Linked DNA regions of Synechococcus elongatus PCC 6301. The protein of the gene in region 1 interacts with the protein of each later gene in a pairwise test. Links are inferred from orthologs where the notes say so. Each region holds a gene or a part of one and is shown in the gene's direction. Other genes may lie near its edges.

Region 1 (9,898 bases):
TGATGAATGTAACTAGTTGAACGCCTTCGGCAAGAGTCACGGTCTAGTTCTCCTCGTTAGCGGCAGCAGCCTGCTTGTACTGATCGACGAGTTCTTCGGGACGCTGGCCCGCCCGGGGGCGATCGCTCGGCACCACGTGGGGGTCATACTCGCCTTTGGGCAAGTAAGCGAACTCTCGGAAGGGCGTCACCATTGGATCATCGGTCACTTTGTAGGGCAGACGACCGAGGGCAACATTGTCGTAGTTCAGCTCGTGGCGATCGTAGGTTGCCAGCTCATATTCTTCCGTCATCGACAGGCAGTTGGTCGGGCAGTACTCGACGCAGTTGCCGCAGAAAATACAAGCCCCAAAGTCGATGCTGTAGTTCTTGAGGTCTTTCTTCTTGGTCTCTTTGTTGTAGACCCAGTCCACTACCGGCAGGTTGATCGGGCAGACTCGAACGCAGACTTCGCAGGCGATGCACTTGTCGAATTCGTAGTGAATGCGGCCGCGGTAGCGCTCCGACGGAATCAGCTTTTCGTAGGGATACTGCACCGTGACTGGACGCCGCTGCATGTGGTCAAAGGTAACCCCCAAACCTTGGCCGATCGCTTTAGCAGCTTGGAGACTTTCCTTGGCGTAGTCTCCGACTTGCTTCAGAAATTTCAGCATGATCGTGTTCCTTCAGAACTCTCAAGAAAAGACCGAGACGGACTAGCCCCCAAAGGCCACGGGGAAGGTCAGTTTCAGCGCCGCCGTCACCAGCAAGTTGACCAATGAGATCGGCAATAGGAACTTCCAGCCCAAGTCCAGCAGTTGGTCAATCCGCACCCGGGGCACCGTCCAGCGCAGCAGAATCGCCGTGAACACCAGCAGATAAGCCTTGAGGACCGTCATCGTGATCCCCAGCGCTGCCGTTGTGATCTGCAGAATCGGGTTGGCAGGGTCAACACCGATCCAGTCAGCAACGCGATCGAGGGGAATCGGGAACTCCCAGCCACCCAAGTAGAGGATGGAAACGAGCAGGGCAGAGAGAATCAGGTTGACGTAGGAACCAACATAGAAGAGAGCGAACTTCATGCCGGCATATTCGGTTTGATAGCCCGCGACCAACTCTTCTTCTGCTTCCGGCAAGTCAAAGGGCAACCGCTCACATTCGGCCAGCGCTGCAATCCAGAAGATGATGAACCCCACCGGCTGTCGCCAGATGTTCCACCCCAAAATGCCGTAGCCCGACTGCTGGTCAACGATGTCGATCGTGCTCAGCGAGTTGGACATCATCACCACTGCCAGCACCGCCAGTGCTAGGGGAATCTCGTAGCTAATTGACTGCGCCGCAGCCCGCAAGCCACCGAGGAGCGAATACTTGTTGTTCGAGGCGTAGCCCGACATCAACAGGCCAATCGGCTGGATGCTGGAGAGGGCAATCCAAAGGAAAACGCCAGCACCAACATTGGTAATAATCAGTTCTTGCCCAAAGGGAACGATCAGATAGGACAAGAAGACAGGGATGACGACCAGCGCTGGGCCGATCGTGAACAAGAAGGCATCCGCCTTAGCGGGGATGATGTCTTCTTTCAGAATTAATTTCAGACCGTCGGCAGCTGATTGCAGAACCCCCAGCGGGCCTGCATACTCAGGGCCAATCCGTTGCTGCACCGCCGCTGAAATTTTACGCTCCAGCCACACGGTCACGAGGACCCCTACCGTTGCCGCGATGATCATCAGCAGCATCGGCAAGGGCATCCAGAGAACCTTCGAGAGGCCTGGCGAGAGCCCTAAAGACTCAAGCGATTGAATGAATGTGCCTTGGAGGTCGATCCCTCTGTCCATGGCTACTCCACTGCTGCCGATCATGGGTCACGAGTTGCTGTCAATCGCCGCTTTTGCAGGGAAAAACAGGCTTTTATGACTGTTGCTCAGTATATCGGTAGGCCGATCGCCCTCCCTGCAAAACTGAGCACTTTTGCTTAATTCCAAGATTGGAAGTTGCTATCCAGAAGATTCAAAAAACTGTTCATTCAAGCTGGGACGGTGCGATCAGACCTCACTCGAAGTAGTCGAAGGCCTTGTACCCCGCTTGTTTGATCAGAGCATCGCGCTCCGCCAGATGCAAATCTTCGCGCATCATCTCGCTCACCAACTGTTCAAAACTGATGCGCGGCTCCCAGCCCAGCTGCCGCTTCGCCTTCGAGGGATCGCCCAGCAATGTTTCTACTTCAGTCGGACGGAAGTAACGGGGATCAATCGCCACGATCGCTTGTCCCGTGGCTGGGTTGATGCCCTTTTCCTCCACACCACTGCCCGACCACGCAATTGTCAGACCCACTTCCGCCGCCGCAATTTCCACAAACTGACGCACGGAGAACTGTACGCCGGTGGCAATTACGTAGTCATCCGGTTGCTCCTGTTGCAGCATCAGCCACTGCATCTCGACATAGTCGCGGGCGTGACCCCAGTCCCGTTTGGCATCCAAGTTGCCGAGGTAGAGGCAGTCCTGCAGCCCCAGCTTGATCCGAGCAAGAGCACGGGTAATTTTGCGGGTGACAAAGGTTTCACCCCTCAGCGGTGACTCATGGTTGAAGAGAATGCCATTGCAGGCATAGATGCCGTAAGCTTCGCGGTAATTAACTGTGATCCAATAGGCGTAGAGCTTAGCAACAGCGTAGGGGCTGCGCGGGTAGAAAGGGGTCGTCTCAGTTTGGGGAATTTCTTGGACGAGGCCGTACAGCTCAGAGGTCGAGGCTTGGTAGAACCGTGTCTGCTGCTCTAGTCCGAGGATCCGAATCGCTTCGAGGATGCGCAGGGTGCCCAAGCCATCGGTGTTGGCAGTGTACTCAGGACTGTCAAAGGAGACTTGAACGTGGCTCTGGGCCCCGAGGTTGTAGATTTCGTGGGGCTGAATCTGCTGGACAATTCGAATGAGGTTGGTGGAATCGGTGAGATCGCCGCAGTGCAGAATAAAGCGCCGATCGTCGACATGGGGATCTTCGTAAAGATGATCAATGCGATCGGTGTTAAACAGTGAAGCGCGGCGTTTGATGCCGTGAACTTCGTAGCCTTTGTCGAGAAGAAACTCTGCCAGATAAGCCCCATCTTGGCCAGTCACTCCGGTAATCAGGGCGCGCTTACGGGTCATGGCAGAGCAAGGAAGGGAGAGACGGCTCGCTGTAATTTAGCAGCGATCGCGACGCTCTTCCTCAAACCTTCAGGGCAGTTCCACCCCAGAAGCGATGGGATCCTCGGTTGCTGCTGTCACAACCATTGGGGCAAACCCAGTTTTTAACCAATCACTCATTAGACTGGCGAGGGGTACGGCGACAAACAGGCCGAGAATGCCAAAAATTTTGAGCCCGAGCAGGACTGACAGCAAAATCCAAACGGGATTGAGGCCGATGATCTGACCCATCAAGCGTGGCTCGATCAGGTTGTCGTTGATCTGGCCCAGAAGGAACACTGTGATGAATAACTTGGCGGCGATCGCGGGATCCTGAAACAGTAAGACCCCGCAGAGGCTGATCACTAAGAGGATGTCGAGGAAGGGAATCAAGCTGCCGAGGCCGAGCACCAACCCCAACAGCAAAGCGAAGGGTATCTTGAGCAGGCTGAGGGCAACCAGCAGCAGCACGCTATAGAGACTGGCAATAATCAGCTCGCCGCCCAGAAAAGCCTGAAACTTTTGGCGGAGACCAATCGCAAGGCGATCGCGCCAAATCGCAGGCAAGCGTTGCAGCACTGTGCCGCTCACTTCTTCGCCATACATCAGTAGAAAGAGGGTGAGTACGACGGTGATCAGAAAGTTCAGTGCCCCGTCAAAAAATTCGAGGGTGAGGCTCAGAAGTTGGGTACTGAGGGTTTCCACCAGATCTGTCACTTCTGTCACCACCCGCTGAAACAGACTGACCCAATCCAGCGGCAGGTTGAAGGATAGGGTCCAAGCTTCGAATTGCAGCACCTCCAGTTTGGCGGTGTCGTACCAATGGGGTAGCGCCCGAGTCAGAACATTGACTTCGACTAATAGCGGCGGCAAGAGCCAAGTTGCGAGGGCGATAATCAGCGCAATGCCTCCGCCCAAGACTGTCAACAGAGCGAGCGATCGCGGCAGGCCTCGTTGCACGAGCCAGCGCACGGGGAGATCCAGAATGAACGCCATCAGGGCAGCCACCAGAACCATATTGGTCAGGGGCTGCAGCCAGTCCAGCAGTAGTTGCAAAAGCCAGAAATTCAGGGCAAGCAATGGTGCGAGAAGCAACCACCGAATCACCGCTGGCCAAGTACGCCAATCCGCGAGCATGCCAGTTCAGGAAACAATGGGCCGATTTTAGCGATCGCTTGGCACGACTTTACTAGGGCCTTCCGCCGAATCGCGATCGCTTCGTTAAGATTGAGCAAGCCACTGATACTAGACCTATGACCGCTGCTGTCGCCATTCGGGTTGCCAAAAAGAAACTGGCGAAGCCTCCTCTCGATCTCCACTACCTCGGCGATCGGGTGCTGCGACAGCCCGCCAAACGGGTCAGCCGGATTGACGATGAATTGCGGCAAACGATTCGGCAGATGTTGCAAACCATGTACAGCGCTGATGGCATTGGTTTGGCAGCCCCCCAAGTGGGCATCAATAAGCAATTGATTGTGATTGACCTCGAACTCGAGGATGAACAAGCACCACCCCTCGTCTTGATCAATCCCAAAATTGAACGCACTGCTGGTGATCTGGAGCAATGCCAAGAAGGCTGTCTGAGCATCCCCGGCGTCTATCTGGATGTAGAACGACCCGAGATCGTTGAAGTCTCCTACAAGGATGAGAACGGCCGGCCGCAGCGACTCGTTGCCGATGGTCTCCTTGCTCGCTGCATTCAGCACGAGATGGATCACCTCAACGGTGTGCTCTTTGTCGATCGCGTTGAAAATCGCCTTGAGCTGAACGAAGCCCTCGACAAAAAAGGCTTTGCAGTCCAAGCGGTTCGCCCTGTCGCCGCTGCCAGCTAAGTCGACCCTGCATCGGGCACTAGGGCTAGATGTCTGGGGGCTAGCCTGCTATTCTGCAAGCGCAAATTCCTAGCGCGGCTGCGATCGATGGTTGGTACTCCCAAAAGCTCTCTCTTTCTAGGGTTGTCCTGTATTGCCGCGATCGCGGCGGTTGGTTCTGTCTTTGAACTGACCTCGGGCACCCCTCAGCTCGGCACGTTAGTGACTGGTGGCATTCTGGGGCTCAGTATCCCAGTGGCAATCGGTTCCTTTCTGGCGGCTGTGCGTGCTGCTCAGTCTTAAGCCAATCCCGCAGCGGACAGTTCTTCAACTGGTTGCGGAACTGACTTAAGTTTTCCCCGTCCCTGTGGCCATTGAATGGCAATTAATGCCTGAATTTCTCTGTCGTCCCGTGCTTGTGCAAATCGAGGCATCCATGCGAATCCCCTTCTTTCTGCCCCTAGCGGCGCTGGCCGGTACCCTTCTGACGAGTTTGACCCCTCTTACGCCGCAGGCACGGGCGGCTCAGTTCGGGCAAGCTGAGGTCGATCAGAGTAAATTTGTCTTAGCTGCTTCACCGATCGGCAACGGTAGTCGCCATCAGTTACTGATCATTGAACAGGTCAAAAGCACCCGTCCTTGCTGGGTGGAAGAGGCAGGTACCCCAACACGTATCAATCCGCTGTTGTTGACCTTCGACTTCTCTGGCATTTGCGATCGCAAGATCGACAGCAATGGCTACTCCCTGCGAATTGCTGGAGTAGATCTCGGTTTAAACTACCGCCTCAGCATTGTTCGCCGTAATGGCCAAATGGTGTTGGTTGGTCAAGCCTTTCGCAGTGGTCCTGAGCTGGTGATTGCGACGGCCAATGGGGAATCTGCCGGCTTTACTAAGCTGGAACTGCAACCGGGCTGGCGCTTGGGTCGTCGGACTTTTGATGGCAAAGCCTTGGGTCATATCTATTTAGTGACCGATCAGATCCCGCCCGGCATGGCCCTACAAGGTGCTCAGACCAGTCCGAGTGCTGCGGTGGTTCCTCCAGCTAACGTGACCACACCGGTTAAACCAGCCCCTGCACCTGCTTCATTGCAACAACCAGTGCCTCCCCGGCCGCTCCCTAGTGCAAGTCAAGCCCCTGCCCCCACGCTCCGGCCTCTGACTCCCCCGCGGCTAACCCCGCTGCGTCCCTTGCGCCCGTTGACCCCAACCCAGCCGTAACTGACTCAGGTTGAGCTGATCTGCGATCGCCCTGCAACCCATCCTGCTTTCAACCGTTCAAGCCCAAGCGATCGGGCTTGAACGGTTACTCTTTTTCAGCAGGTTGACGGACAACTTCCATTCGGTTCCAGCAGGCTACTTTCCAACCTAAATGATGATGTTTTCACCAATGACGAGGGCAGAAGAAGAGACACCAAGCAGGGTCACTAGGGAGACAAAGTCGGGCACTCCACCGAGTCCCGCTACATTGACAGAGACCGTCGTGCCCAAGAAAGACTGACTGTTCAAGCGCAGGACCTGATCCGCAACAGGATTAGAGCCTTGATAGCCCAGACTATCCAACAACCCGCTTAGATCCAGAACATCCTGCTTGGCATTAAAGTCGATGATTAAGTCGCGAGCCTCAGTAACAGCGGTGTAGACAAAGCGGTCCTTGCCGGCTCCACCAGAAAGGACGTCAGAGCCGAGTCCGCCAATCAAGGTGTCATTACCAGCCCTGCCAAACAGGAAGTCATTCCCCCCGAGCCCCGTAATCAAGTCATCTCCCTTGCTGCCTCGGAGGAAGTCGAGTCTGGGGGTTCCAGTGATTGTATTGACTTCATTCTTGAAGCTCAGCGTGGTAGTGACTACCGCACTGGTGTTGGCAAAATCTGCTCCATCGTCGAGGACAAACTCAATCGTGCGACGGCTTACATCCAGATCGGCTGCATTAGAGGTGTTGGTATAGGTGACGGTGCGCAGGACTTTCTCATAATCCGCCACAGTAGCCAGACCCACGAGCAGCAGCACCCCGGTATTGCTGTCATAGCTGGCCTTAATTGCAGTGCCATCCGTGATTGCACTCAAACTTTCAGCAATGCCATCGGGCCGGTTGACCAAGGTCACGGTCGCTGCGGCGAGGGTTGGAGAGTTGAGATCGGTAATGGTGAGTCCTGAACCCACAACTGAGACTGGCGTACCAGTAAAGACAGCGCCAAAGTTCAGCTCTGGTGATGTGGTGCCATCCAAATCAAGCACCGGTGCTGCGTTGCCAAACACCACATAGCTCTGACCAGATTGACTACCATTGGGGTCGGCAGTTGGAGCACCAATGAGCAGATCATCGATACCATCGCCATTCACATCCCCCGCACCACTCACCGAAGAGCCGAAACCGTCGCCTGCAGTAATGCCATTGATGGCAAAACCATTGACGCCATTCAAGTCAGAGAGATTCAGCTCAGCTGCAAAGCCCCCCTTCTTGCCAAAGACTACATAGCTCTGACCAGAAAAGTTGCCATTTGGGTCTGCATTAGATGCCCCAATGATCAGGTCATCAATCCCATCACCGTTCACATCCCCTGCACCACTCACTGAACGGCCAGATTCGTCGCCTGCAGTAATGCCATTGATGGCAAAACCATTGCGACCATTGAGCGCGGAAAGATTCAGGTCAGCACTGAAGCCCTGATCTGAGCCAAAGACCACATAAGTCTGGCCAGCGTTAGTAGCGTTAGTATTGCTATGGGGAGAGGCACCAAGAGCCCCAATAATTAGGTCATTAATTCCATCACCGTTCACATCCCCAGCACCACTCACCGAAAAGCCGGATTGATCATTTACAGCAATGCCATTAATGCGGAAGCCATTGCTGCCATCTAAATCAGCGAGATTGAGCTCAGTATCAAAGTCATCTGTCTTGCCGAAGACTACATAGCTCTGACCAGAATAATTGCCATTGGGGTCGGCAAGAAACGCTCCAATGATCAGGTCATCAATCCCATCACCATTCACATCCCCAGCACCACTCACCGAAAAGCCGGATTGATCATTTACAGCAATGCCATTAATGCGGAAGCCATTTGTGCCATTCAAATCCGCAAGATTTAGGTCAGCACTAAAGCCCTGATCTGAACCAAAGACAACATAGCTCTGGCCAGAACGAGCTCCATTTGGGTCGGCAAGAGACGCTCCAATGATCAGGTCATCAATCCCATCCCCGTTCACATCTCCAGCACTACTCACCGAAAAGCCGGAGAAGTCATCCGCAGCAATGCCATTGATGGCAAAGCCATTACTCCCATCCAGACTCGAGAGATTTAGGTCAGCACTAAAGCCCTGATCTGAACCAAAGACGACATAGCTCTGACCAGAAAGATTCCCATTGGGGTCGGCACCAAAAGCTCCAATGATCAGGTCATCAACGCCATCACCGTTCACATCCCCGGCACCGCTCACTGAACGCCCAGAGTAGTCATACGCAGCAATACCATTGATGGCAAAGCCATTACTCCCATCCAGACTCGAGAGATTTAGGTCAGCACTAAAGCCCTGATCTGAGCCAAAGACCACATAGCTCTGACCAGCACTATTAGTGCCATTTGGGTCGGCATCGCGTGCCCCAATGATCAGGTCATCAATCCCGTCCCCATTCACATCCCCAGCATTACTGACCGAACTGCCGGAGAAGTCATTCGCTGCAATGCCAGTGATGCGGAAGCCATTACCGCCATCCAGACTGGAGAGACTGACGCTTGCCTTATCCGCCAAGGGGAGCCTTAGAACCGTCACGCTGGTGGTGACTACTGCACTAGTGTTGGCAAAGTCTGCTCCATCGTCGAGGACAAACCCAATCGTGCGATGGCTCACATCCAGATCAGCCGCATTCGAGGTGTTGGTATAGGTGACGCTACGCAGGACTTGCTGATAGTCCTCTACTGAGGCTAGACCTGAGAGCAACAGCACCCCGGTATTGCTGTCATAAGTCGCTGTAATTGAAGTACCTGTGGTTGTGGCACTCAAGCTTTCAGCAATGCCATCCGGTCGGTTGACCAAGGTTACGGTCGCTGCGGAGAGTGTCGGGGAGTTTAGATCAGTGATGGTGAGCCCTGAACCCACGACTGAGACTGATGTACCGGTGAAGACAGCGCCAAAGTTTAGTTCTGCTGATGCAGCGCCATCCAAATCAAGCACCGGAGCAGCGTTGCCAAAGACCACATAGCTCTGGCCGGCATTGGTATTGCCATTGGGGTCGGCATAGTTAGCTCCAATGAGGAGGTCATCAACCCCATCCCCATTCACATCCCCGGCATTGCTGACGGAGGTACCGGAGTTGTCCCCTGCCGCAATGCCATTAATGCGGAAGCCATTATTGCCATTCAGCGCGGAGAGATTTAGGTCAGCACTAAAGCCCCCCTTCTTGCCAAAGACCACATAGCTCTGACCAGAAGCCCCGCCATTGGGGTCGGCATTTCGTGCTCCAATGATCAGGTCATCAATCCCATCCCCGTTCACATCCCCAGCACCATTGACAGAAAAGCCGGAGAGGTCAAACGCCGCAATGCCATTGATGGCAAAGCCATTGCTGCCATCCAAATCCGCAAGATTCAGATCAGCACTGAAGCCCTGATCTGAGCCAAAGACCACATAGCTCTGACCGGCACTATTAGTGCCATTTGGGTCAGCACCAAAAGCCCCAATGATCAGGTCATCAATGCCGTCCCCATTCACATCCCCAGCACCACTGACAGAAAAGCCGGAACGGTCATAAGCTGTAATGCCATTGATGGCAAAGCCATTGCTGCCATTCAAATCTGCAAGATTCAGGGCAGCACTAAAGCCCTGATCTGAGCCAAAGACCACATAGCTCTGGCCAGAAGCACTGCCATTGGGGTCGGCACCACTTGCCCCAATGATGAAGTCATCAAAGCCATCCCCGTTCACATCCCCAGCACCACTGACAGAACGGCCGG
Region 2 (9,780 bases), 2.2 Mb from region 1 along the record:
TTCATTCAAGGTACAAATCACTGGATTCTCAGCAGGTAATCGCTTACGGGTAATGCCATTGGCGACCATTTGAGAATCACAAAGAATAGGACATCCATCCTTGAGTGCTTGACGTCCTGAAACTAATGCTGTAGCTGAGGCTTCAAAGTCTTGAACAATGTCAGTCATCCCACAAGCGTGGATGAGACGGACTACAACCGTAGCCAAGTCCTCTGGCAAATGGCTAAGACAAGCCTCTTCACGAATAATGCAAAAAGACTTTTTATAGATGTCAGTGCCATTCCGAATGTAGTCGAACATGTGCCGAGCTAATGTACTCCGAATCTAAAGTAGAACTGGAACAATAGTATTCAGATCAAACTGCGACCGCAGCAGAAACTGAACGAGAGACTCCGAAGTTGATTGTCTGTGTTTCTGATAGCGCTTTAAAACCTCTGTTATGAATGAGATGACCTGATGAAAACTCAGGCTGGGACCTGAGATTCGATCAAAGCGATCGCTATCTCCAAAGAAGATATTATATCGTTCGTTTGGCTTTTGCTCTTCAGGAGAATCAGCTGCAAGAATCGTAATCTCTGCTGGACTTGACTGAGCACAAAACTTAGAACAAGCACTGATATGAATATTAATTGGATCGAGTGCTTGGCAAACTTGATCAATGGCTTGTTGCAACCGTTCTGCAAGAGGTTGCGTTGGAACTATTGCTGCTTGACAAACAGGGTGACCCGCACAAGCAATGATCACAGGTTCTTTAGCAGTTGTTGCAAAGCCTAACTCTTGGAACCGCTGCTGAGCCTCGATTACTTCACTCTTGTTTAGGTTGGGAACGATGAGGCTTTGCCAGGGTGTTAACCGTATCTCTTGGCAGTTTAGGGCTTCTAGAATTTGAATTAAAGCTGTGAGTTGTAAACCTGTGATCTGGCCAAGAAAAGAACGAATGCCCAGATAAAAAAGATCTGGATTGCTTTGGGGATAAAAGCCAAACTGTCGATAGGGCTGGCTGACTGGAAGCGATTGTTGAGTTGTCTCTAGAGACTGTCGCGATCGCTCTTGGATGACTTGTAAGAATTGCTCTAATCCCCAACTTTCGATCAGTGAGTGCAAACGGGGTTTACCTTGCCGACCTGCCTTCACTTCTTGGTTGCTATATTCGTAATAAATCGCAGTCAGTGTAGCAATCGTTGGGAGTAGCTGATCAGGAGTGATGATGTAACCAGTATCAATTAGCTGTTTTTTAACTGCCAGTTGTAGTAGAAAGGGAATCTCTTGCTGATTGGTCTGAATAGCAGTCAGTTGAACATCATTCAGACGATGTTCCCAGGCAACAGGCGATCGCGTGCCAATACCGACAGATCCACCCCCATCTAGACCAATGCTGAACTTAGCGGAAAGTTCACCATATTCAGGATGTTGTTGCAAAAACTGATCGATCTGTTGAATATATGGGCGAGTGTCGAGCAGCTCTTCTGGGTCAATCCCTGCGGTGGGACTAGCCATCAAATTGCGGAGGTGATCGGTCTGCGGATGAGTTGCTGCTAAACCAACGGCTTGCAGCTGATTCAGCTCAGACGAATCGATCGCTCGTTGAACACCGCGAATTTGCAGATTAGCGCGATTGGTAACCTGCACCTGATCGCACTGAAGCGTTGTTAGTAAATTGGCAATAACTTTTAGCTGGTTTAGATGTAGAGTCCCAGCAGGAATGCGAATACGCAGTAAAAAACCATCCTGAGCCCGAGTGCCATAAAATACCCCCGGGCAAGCATTCGCTTGTGTCAACCAACTCATCGCGATCGCCTTCTCTGTGCTGCGCAGAGAACTTCAGCAAATGAGTGTCTTTTCGACACTCCTCAAGGCTGGCATTCTGACTCCATGGGCTTCTAGATATCTCTATCAAGAGCAATCACATTGATAGCCGATTGTGATACCTAAAAGTTGATTACAGTTGCGGCACAGTACCGGAATCACACCGGACTTTCCCAATCCTTAAGTCTCAGCAGCATAGCATGGGGCTGGTCACTGCTTGCGGGAGCATTACTTTTTACGAAGACAATGGATACTCCTTCCTTAACTCCGTGGCTATCGATCGTTGGGATTAGCGAAGAAGGATGGCTGGCCCTAACCCCGATCGCACAGCAATGTATCCTGCAAGCCGACATTCTCGTGGGCAGCGATCGCCATTTTGATCTTCTGCCTTCCCTGCCAGGTGCGGAACAATGGCGCTGGGGATCCCCGTTTTCCGCCACGATCACCCAAATCCTCGAGCGGCGCGGCCAATCTATTTGCATCCTCGCCAGTGGCGACCCAATGTGCTACGGCGTTGGGAGTTTGCTGGCACAACGCTTGCCGCTGACTGAACTCCAGATTCTGCCTGCACCCTCGGCCTTTAGTTTGGCCTGCTCTCGCTTGGGCTGGGCTTTGCCGGAAGTGGAAACCCTGAGCCTTTGCGGTCGCGATCCAGCGTTACTTAACGCGCTACTTTATCCTGGCGCCAAGATTTTGGCCCTCAGTGCCGATCGCTCGACTCCAGCCACGATCGCAGAGCAACTCTGTCAGCAGGGCTGGGGGTCAAGTCGGCTCACGGTTTTAGAACATCTGGGCGGCCCTAAGGAGCGAAAAATTAGTGAAATAGCCGAGCACTGGTCTCAGCCCACGATCGCCTCTCTCAACACCGTGGCGATTGAATGCCATGCCCGCGATCGCGACTTGATTGTGCCGCCCCGCCTGACTGGACTGCCTGATGCGGCCTACCACCATGATGGGCAACTGACCAAACGGGAAGTGCGAGCGATCACGCTAGCTGCGCTAGCTCCCCTGCCCGGCCAACTGCTCTGGGATGTGGGTGCCGGCTGTGGGTCGATCGGCATTGAATGGATGCGTAGCGATCGCCGCTGTCGAGCGATCGCCATTGAGCAGCATCCGCAGCGGCTGCAAATCATTACACAGAATGCGATCGCCCTCGGGGTTCCGAACCTGCAAGTGGTTGCCGGTTCAGCACCGGCTACGCTGAGTGGCTTGCCCCAACCGGATGCCATCTTCATCGGTGGCGGTGTCACTGCTCCAGGTGTGCTCGATCAATGCTGGCAAGCGCTGCCGATGGGTGGGCGGCTAGTTGTTAACGCCGTTACCCTCGAAAGCGAGCAAGTCGTTTTGGCTGGACAGCAGCGCTGGGGGGGAGATTTAATCCGTGTGGCGGTGCAGCGAGCGGAACCGATCGGCCGCTTTCTCGGCTGGAAATCGCTGGCACCGATCACGCAATGGACGGTCAAAAAAACAGCCTAGGCGATCGCGCCTAAGCTGCTTAAGACAGACAGGAGGACTGGACAGGGAAGCGACTAGTGCAACAACTCCAAATAGTCACGGATCTGATTGCGTCGTCGCGGATGCCGCAGCTTTTGCAGGGCCTTAGCCTCAATCTGGCGAACTCGCTCACGCGATAGGTCGAGCACTTGCCCAATTTCAGCGAGGGAATAAATCTGCCCATCGCGCAGACCAAACCGCATCCGAATTACATCGCGTTCGCGGTGATTGAGTTCGAGCAATAACCGCTGCAGATCATTGCTGAGGGATTCCTGAGTCAATCGTTCTTCTGGGGTGAAATCGGTGGTTTCCAGCAAATCCCCTAGCTCCGTATCCTTTTCCTTGCCAACACGGGTTTCTAGGGAAATCGATTTGGGCACCCGCAACAGGACTTCCCGCACTTGATCGGGGGTCATCTCAAGTTCTTGAGCAATCTCCTCAAGGTTGGCAGTTCTGCCCTTTGTTTGCGCAATTTTGCGCTGGGCTTTTTTGATCCGGTTTAATTTCTCCGTCACATGGACGGGCAAGCGAATCGTCCGACTTTGGGTTGCGATCGCGCGGGTAATTCCCTGACGAATCCACCAATAGGCATAGGTACTAAATCGATAGCCTTTCGTCGGGTCGAACTTCTCAACAGCCCGCTCTAGTCCTAGGGTGCCTTCTTGAACGAGATCGAGAAGCTCTAGTCCTCGGTTTTGATATTTTTTAGCGACGGAAACAACTAAACGGAGGTTGGCCTTGATCATGTGATCTTTAGCTCGCTGGCCTTCTTTGCAGACCTGCTTTAATTCCTCAAGATCGAGCTGGCAGACTTCAGCCCAGCGATGCAGCCCCAGTTGTAGTGCTTGGCGTAATTCAGTCAAGGAACAATCGACAATCTTGGCCCAAGCTTCAAAGGAAGGACGGTGACCCAGCTGCGCGGTCAGGCGATCGCGGCCTTCCTGCAGGTCAACGTAATCCTTGAGAACCCCTCCTTCTTCAACGGCGACGCAATTCCGAACCGCCAACAACTGCATGTAGCGCTGCACCCACCGTGCCTCACTCACCTCTTCATCGCGCCCAAGGAGACGGACTCGCCCGATGTCTTGTAAATACAGCCGAATCAGATCGGTTGACTGGCGGCTAGAGACCGCTGTTTCCACGGCTTCAGAACTTGGAGTTTCTGACAAGTTAGCGACGTCAGACGAAACTGCTTCGTATTCCGTGGAATGAGTGAAATAGGCAGCCGTCATGGTGAATATCCAGTTTATTACAGGGATAACGACTGGCTGGAGCGATGCAATATTTTGCCGTCGACTTCAAGGCCAGTGCTTATCTGGAAAATAGTCTCTCTATAAAAAATAAAATTCTTGCCAGTGCCCCAGCTCTCTTTAGATTTTGGCCAAAATGTAAGTCCTCGGTAAAGCCCAGATGTTGCTTTGATATTTGCCCAGTTCAGTGCTTGGTTTCTTGAACTTTTGTATCCCTCTAGCTCACCATTGAGAACCATCAAGAATTCTGAGAAAACATGTGGCATCAACGCTGAGTTTGCATTGTTGGCGATCGCTCGTCTGAAATGACTCCCCTACTCGGAATCCAGCCTAGAGGGCCATTGCGGCTTTGCCCTAGGAGAATCGTGATTCTATGAGTGAGCCTCTGGGCTCTGGGGGCGCTGGAAAGGGTGCTTGCCTGCTGGCTTGGGGCTGTTAGAGCTGCAAAAATCTTTCTCAATGCGGCGTCCAGCCCCGCTTGGCTGTATTCTTGTTTCTCGACAGCGCCGAGTATGATGGAGGTTCCCCGCAATTCCCAGGAATGGGTCGGAACTCTTTAGCGCTTCATGCTCTTCATTTCCCTGTATGACGCAGCAGCTCGTAAAATCTGTGAGCAAAACTGGTTTTCGCTGGTGCTTCTCGAGCAGGTTTAGAGTCTTGGCATGATGGACAGAAGCGCGAGTCTACAGAAGCTGTCATTACCAAAACTCTGTGTGCCGATGCGCCGCCAGACAATGGGCGCAGAGTTGTCTGCTTTCGCTATCGATGCTGTTTGGGGTTAGGAGGTTGTCATTGTCACAGGGCTATCGCGTTGCAATTCTTGGAGCGACCGGTGCAGTTGGCACTGAGCTACTGCAGATCCTAGAAGAGCGTCAGTTTCCGATCGCTGAGTTACGGCTGTTAGCTTCCCCTCGTTCTGCGGGCCAAACCCTGACTTTTGCAGGAGAAACGCTGACGATCCAAGAAGCGACTCCCAGCGCCTTCCAAGGTCTTGATATCGTCTTAGCCTCCGCGGGGGGCAGCACCTCCAAAGCGTTGGCAGAAGCGATCGTGGCTGCGGGTGCTGTCATGATCGATAACTCCAGCGCCTTTCGGATGGATCCGACAGTCCCCTTAGTAGTGCCTGAGGTCAATCCAGAAGCCGCAGCCCAGCACCAAGGCATCATCGCTAACCCTAACTGCACGACAATTTTGATGGCGATCGCGCTGTGGCCGTTGCAGCAGCGCCATCCGATCCGCCGGATTGTGGTCTCCACCTACCAATCGGCTAGTGGTGCTGGGGCGCGGGCGATGGCAGAAGTCCAAGAGCAAAGCCGAGCCATTCTTGCCGGTCAACCCGCGATCGCTGAAATCCTGCCCTATCCCTTGGCTTTCAACCTCTTCCCCCACAACTCGCCTCTGACTGAGTCGGGCTACTGCGAAGAAGAGCTGAAGATGCTCAACGAAAGTCGTAAGATTTTTGGCCTGCCCGACCTTAAGCTGACGGCTACCTGTGTGCGAGTGCCTGTGCTGCGTGCTCACTCAGAAGCCATTAACGTCGAATTCACGGAGCCGTTCTCGGTGGCTGAAGCCCGGGAAGCGATCGCAGCTGCTCCTGGGGCGAGACTGCTAGAAGACTGGGACCGCAACTACTTCCCGATGCCGATTGAAGCCAGCGGCGAGGATGACGTCTTAGTCGGACGTATCCGTCAGGATCTGTCGGAACCAAACGCCTTGGAATTGTGGATCTGTGGCGATCAGATTCGCAAAGGTGCAGCTCTCAATGCAGTGCAGATTGCCGAACTACTGGTGAAACGCCAGTGGCTGCGATCGCCGGCTCTGACTCACTAAACGTTTGCAGCACGCGATGCCCCAGCCTTATCCCTTCGGCCGTGTGATCACGGCCATGATTACTCCATTCAATGCCGAGGGCCAGGTGGCCTACGACATTGCTCAGTCCTTAGCTGTCCACCTGGTTGAACAGGGCAGTGATGGCCTTGTGATTTGTGGCACCACTGGTGAGTCACCCACCCTCACTTGGGAAGAAGAACTGCAACTGTTCCGGGCCGTGAAAGAAGCAGTGGGCGATCGTGCCGCTGTGATTGCCGGCACTGGCTCCAATTGCACCCGTGAGGCGATCGCGGCCACCCAAAGTGCTGCAACCCTTGGGCTAAACGGTAGCTTGCAAGTGGTGCCCTACTATAACAAGCCACCCCAGGAAGGGCTGTATGCTCATTTTCGGGCGATCGCTGAAGCCTGTCCCGACCTGCCCCTGATGCTGTACAACATCCCTGGGCGAACCGGTCAAAGCCTTCAACCCGAAACGGTTGCTAGACTGGCGTCACTCCCGAATGTGGTCGCCATCAAAGCAGCCAGTGGCAATGTTGAAGAAGTCAGCGCGCTGCGTCAGCTGCTGCCCGATTCCTTTGCCATCTACTCCGGTGATGACTCGCTCACCCTGCCGATGCTGGCAGTCGGTGCCCAAGGCGTGGTTAGCGTTGCCAGCCATCTGGTTGGACCCCAGCTGCAAGCCCTCATCCAAGCGTTCGAAGCAGGGAATGTGGCACGAGCGCAACAGTTGCACCATCAGCTCTACCCGCTGTTTAAGGCGTTGTTCCTGACCACCAATCCCATCCCTGTGCGAGCGGCTATGGAATTGCTGGGCTGGTCAATCGGGCTTCCTCGTCTGCCCTTGGTGCCTGCGAGCGCAGAAATTCGTCAAGCGCTGGCGAGTTGTTTAACGGAACTCGGTCTTTACACCGCTTAGCAAGTTCCCCAAGTTTGTCCTTTCTTTTACTTGTTGACTCTCAAGCCTATGCCTTCTCAAAAACCCATCATCGTCTCCAAAACCAGTGCTGCTGCTAGCTCTAGTTCTGACCGGCTGCGGATTATTCCCTTGGGCGGTCTTCACGAGATTGGCAAGAACACTTGTATCTACGAAGTCGGCGATGAAATTCTGCTGGTTGATGCTGGGTTAGCCTTCCCGACGGATGGGATGCATGGTGTAAATGTCGTGCTGCCCGACATGACCTACCTACGGGAAAATCAGCATCGCATTAAGGCGATGGTGGTCACCCATGGTCACGAAGACCACATCGGTGGCATTCCCTTTCACTTGCGTCAGCTCGACATCCCGATCATCTATGGGCCACGTCTGGCGATGGCCTTGCTTGCCGGGAAGTTGGAGGAAGCCGGTGTTGTTGGCCGCGCCAATGTCAAAACCGTGCAACCCCGCGAAGTGGTGCGCATTGGTCAAAACTTCCTAGTCGAGTTCATTCGCAATACCCACTCGATCGCGGACAGTTTTACGCTGGCGATTCGCACACCCTTGGGTGTAGTGATTCACACCGGTGACTTTAAGTTCGACCACACGCCTGTGGATGGCGAAACCTTCGACATTCAACGGCTGGCAGATTACGGCGAACAAGGCGTTCTCTGTCTGGTCAGTGATTCGACCAACGCGGAGCTTCCCGGCTTCACGCCGTCTGAACGATCGGTTTTCCCCAATCTCGATCGTGCCTTTTCCCAGGCACAGGGTCGCTTGATTGTTACGACCTTTGCCTCATCGGTGCACCGGGTCAACATGATCCTCGAGCTGGCGAAGAAGCATGGTCGCAAAGTCACAGTCCTAGGGCGATCGATGCTCAACGTCATCGCTCATGCCCGCAATTTGGGCTACATCCATTGCAGCGATGATCTGTTCCTGCCCCCGAAGGAGCTACGGGATCATCCCGATCGCGACGTGCTGATTTTGACCACCGGCAGCCAAGGCGAGCCGCTGGCAGCCCTGACGCGGATTGCGCGACAAGAGCATCCACAGGTCAAGATTCGCCAAGGCGACACGGTGATCTTCTCGGCCAACCCAATTCCGGGCAACACCATCTCTGTGGTCAACACGATTGACCAACTGATGATGCAGGGTGCTCACGTTGTTTACGGCAAGGGTGCCGGCATCCACGTTTCGGGACACGGCTGCCAAGAAGACCAAAAGCTGATGATCGCGCTGACCAAGCCGAAGTTCTTCGTGCCGGTCCACGGCGAGCACCGGATGTTGGTACAGCACTGCAAAACGGCCCAATCGATGGGCGTGCCGCCGGAACACATGATCGTGATCGACAACGGCGACACGGTGGAGCTGACGCCGGAATCGATTGGTTTGGGCGATCGCGTCACCGCTGGGATTGAACTGGTCGATACCTCTCGTACGGGTTTGGTGGATGGCAAGGCGCTCAAAGAGCGTCAGCAGCTGGCCGAAGACGGCTTAGTCTCCCTGTCGGCACTGGTCAATAGCCAAGGTCAACTCGTCGACGCTCCCACGGTTCATCTACGGGGTGTTGTCACCTCGGCAGACCCGCGTCGCGTCAGCGTTTGGGCACAAAAAGAAGTGGAAATGGCGCTCGACAATCGTTGGGCTGACTACTGTCGCCGCTTGCCCAGTGGTGAGCTGGATGTCGATTGGGTGGGTCTACATGCCGAGGTCGAAGTAGGGATGCAACGCCGCCTCAAGCGGGAGCTGCAATGCGTGCCAATGATTCTCTGTACCTTGCAGTCAGTGCCTAGCGTGGCAGCACAGCCCGCTGAAGAAGATAACCGCATGCGCCGCCGCCGTTCTTCAGCTCCGATCAAAGTGGGCGCCAAGCTCTAAACCCTAAGAGCGATCGCTCTTTACGTCAAAGCCCCTGCATTGCAGGGGCTTTTTCTGTTGAGGGAGGGGTCAGATGCGATTGCAACGTCGTGAAGAGCTTAGGCTATAGACTCCGCGAGTTGCAGAAACTGATGGCGTTCTAGAGTCACTTCGCCGTGATCCGGCACCCACGCAATCCAGGCATCATTCAAGGCTTCACACATCAAGAGAGCACGGTCGTAGCTGTACTCAGAACAGCGATCGCGCAATTGCACCCACTGGCGCGGCATTGGAACGAACCGATCTGAAGCCGCAATGCCCTGAGAAACTGGAAGAATCGTGCTCATGGGCCACCTTTGGTAGCAACGGATACAAAAATTCTAGGTTTTGGTATTTGGCGATCGCTGAATTCCGGAACAAACTTAACCTCCTGTTGAGCCATGGGCAGAGAAGGTTGGTCAAGAGTCCTGAGCGCGACAGGCGAGAATAGAGAGCGATCGCTGCAGAAGTTCATGACCGAAACGCTCACTCAACTCGGCCAAATGGTTGGCCTGCCGGCTAGCCCAGAGGTTGCCGTTCTAGAAACCTTCGACAACCCCCACCCCGATCGCCAGTACCTCGTGCGGT

What was found.
Region 2: the proteins of def (region 1) and SYC_RS11885 interact in binary tests that used the Escherichia coli proteins (3 or more experiments, as listed by UniProt). The link is inferred for Synechococcus elongatus PCC 6301 from one-to-one orthologs.

The regions. Positions count from the first base shown.
Region 1 is NC_006576.1:241,771-251,668, forward strand. The notes cover bases 3,274-6,179. They hold def (peptide deformylase), read left to right. Parts: upstream 3,274-4,390; coding sequence 4,391-4,969; downstream 4,970-6,179. Other genes in these bases: SYC_RS01105 (AI-2E family transporter), read right to left, coding at 3,274-4,274; SYC_RS01115 (hypothetical protein), read left to right, coding at 5,057-5,251; SYC_RS01120 (DUF3747 domain-containing protein), read left to right, coding at 5,316-6,167. Also shown: SYC_RS01085 (NADH-quinone oxidoreductase subunit J), read right to left, coding at 1-40; ndhI (NAD(P)H-quinone oxidoreductase subunit I), read right to left, coding at 44-652; NADH-quinone oxidoreductase subunit NuoH, read right to left, coding at 695-1,813; gmd (GDP-mannose 4,6-dehydratase), read right to left, coding at 2,028-3,119; more of SYC_RS01105, read right to left, coding at 3,189-3,273; SYC_RS01125 (beta strand repeat-containing protein), read right to left, coding at 6,315-9,898. UniProt on the Escherichia coli protein: Removes the formyl group from the N-terminal Met of newly synthesized proteins. Requires at least a dipeptide for an efficient rate of reaction. N-terminal L-methionine is a prerequisite for activity but the enzyme has broad specificity at other positions.
Region 2 is NC_006576.1:2,395,899-2,405,678, forward strand. The notes cover bases 4,560-7,347. They hold SYC_RS11885 (aspartate-semialdehyde dehydrogenase), read left to right. Parts: upstream 4,560-5,315; coding sequence 5,316-6,380; downstream 6,381-7,347. Other genes in these bases: dapA (4-hydroxy-tetrahydrodipicolinate synthase), read left to right, coding at 6,397-7,296; SYC_RS11895 (ribonuclease J), read left to right, coding at 7,345-7,347. Outside these bases: SYC_RS11865 (precorrin-8X methylmutase), read right to left, coding at 1-300; cobG (precorrin-3B synthase), read right to left, coding at 325-1,788; SYC_RS11875 (bifunctional cobalt-precorrin-7 (C(5))-methyltransferase/cobalt-precorrin-6B (C(15))-methyltransferase), read left to right, coding at 2,053-3,282; RNA polymerase sigma factor SigC, read right to left, coding at 3,336-4,532; more of SYC_RS11895, read left to right, coding at 7,348-9,174; SYC_RS11900 (hypothetical protein), read right to left, coding at 9,273-9,500; queF (preQ(1) synthase), read left to right, coding at 9,594-9,780.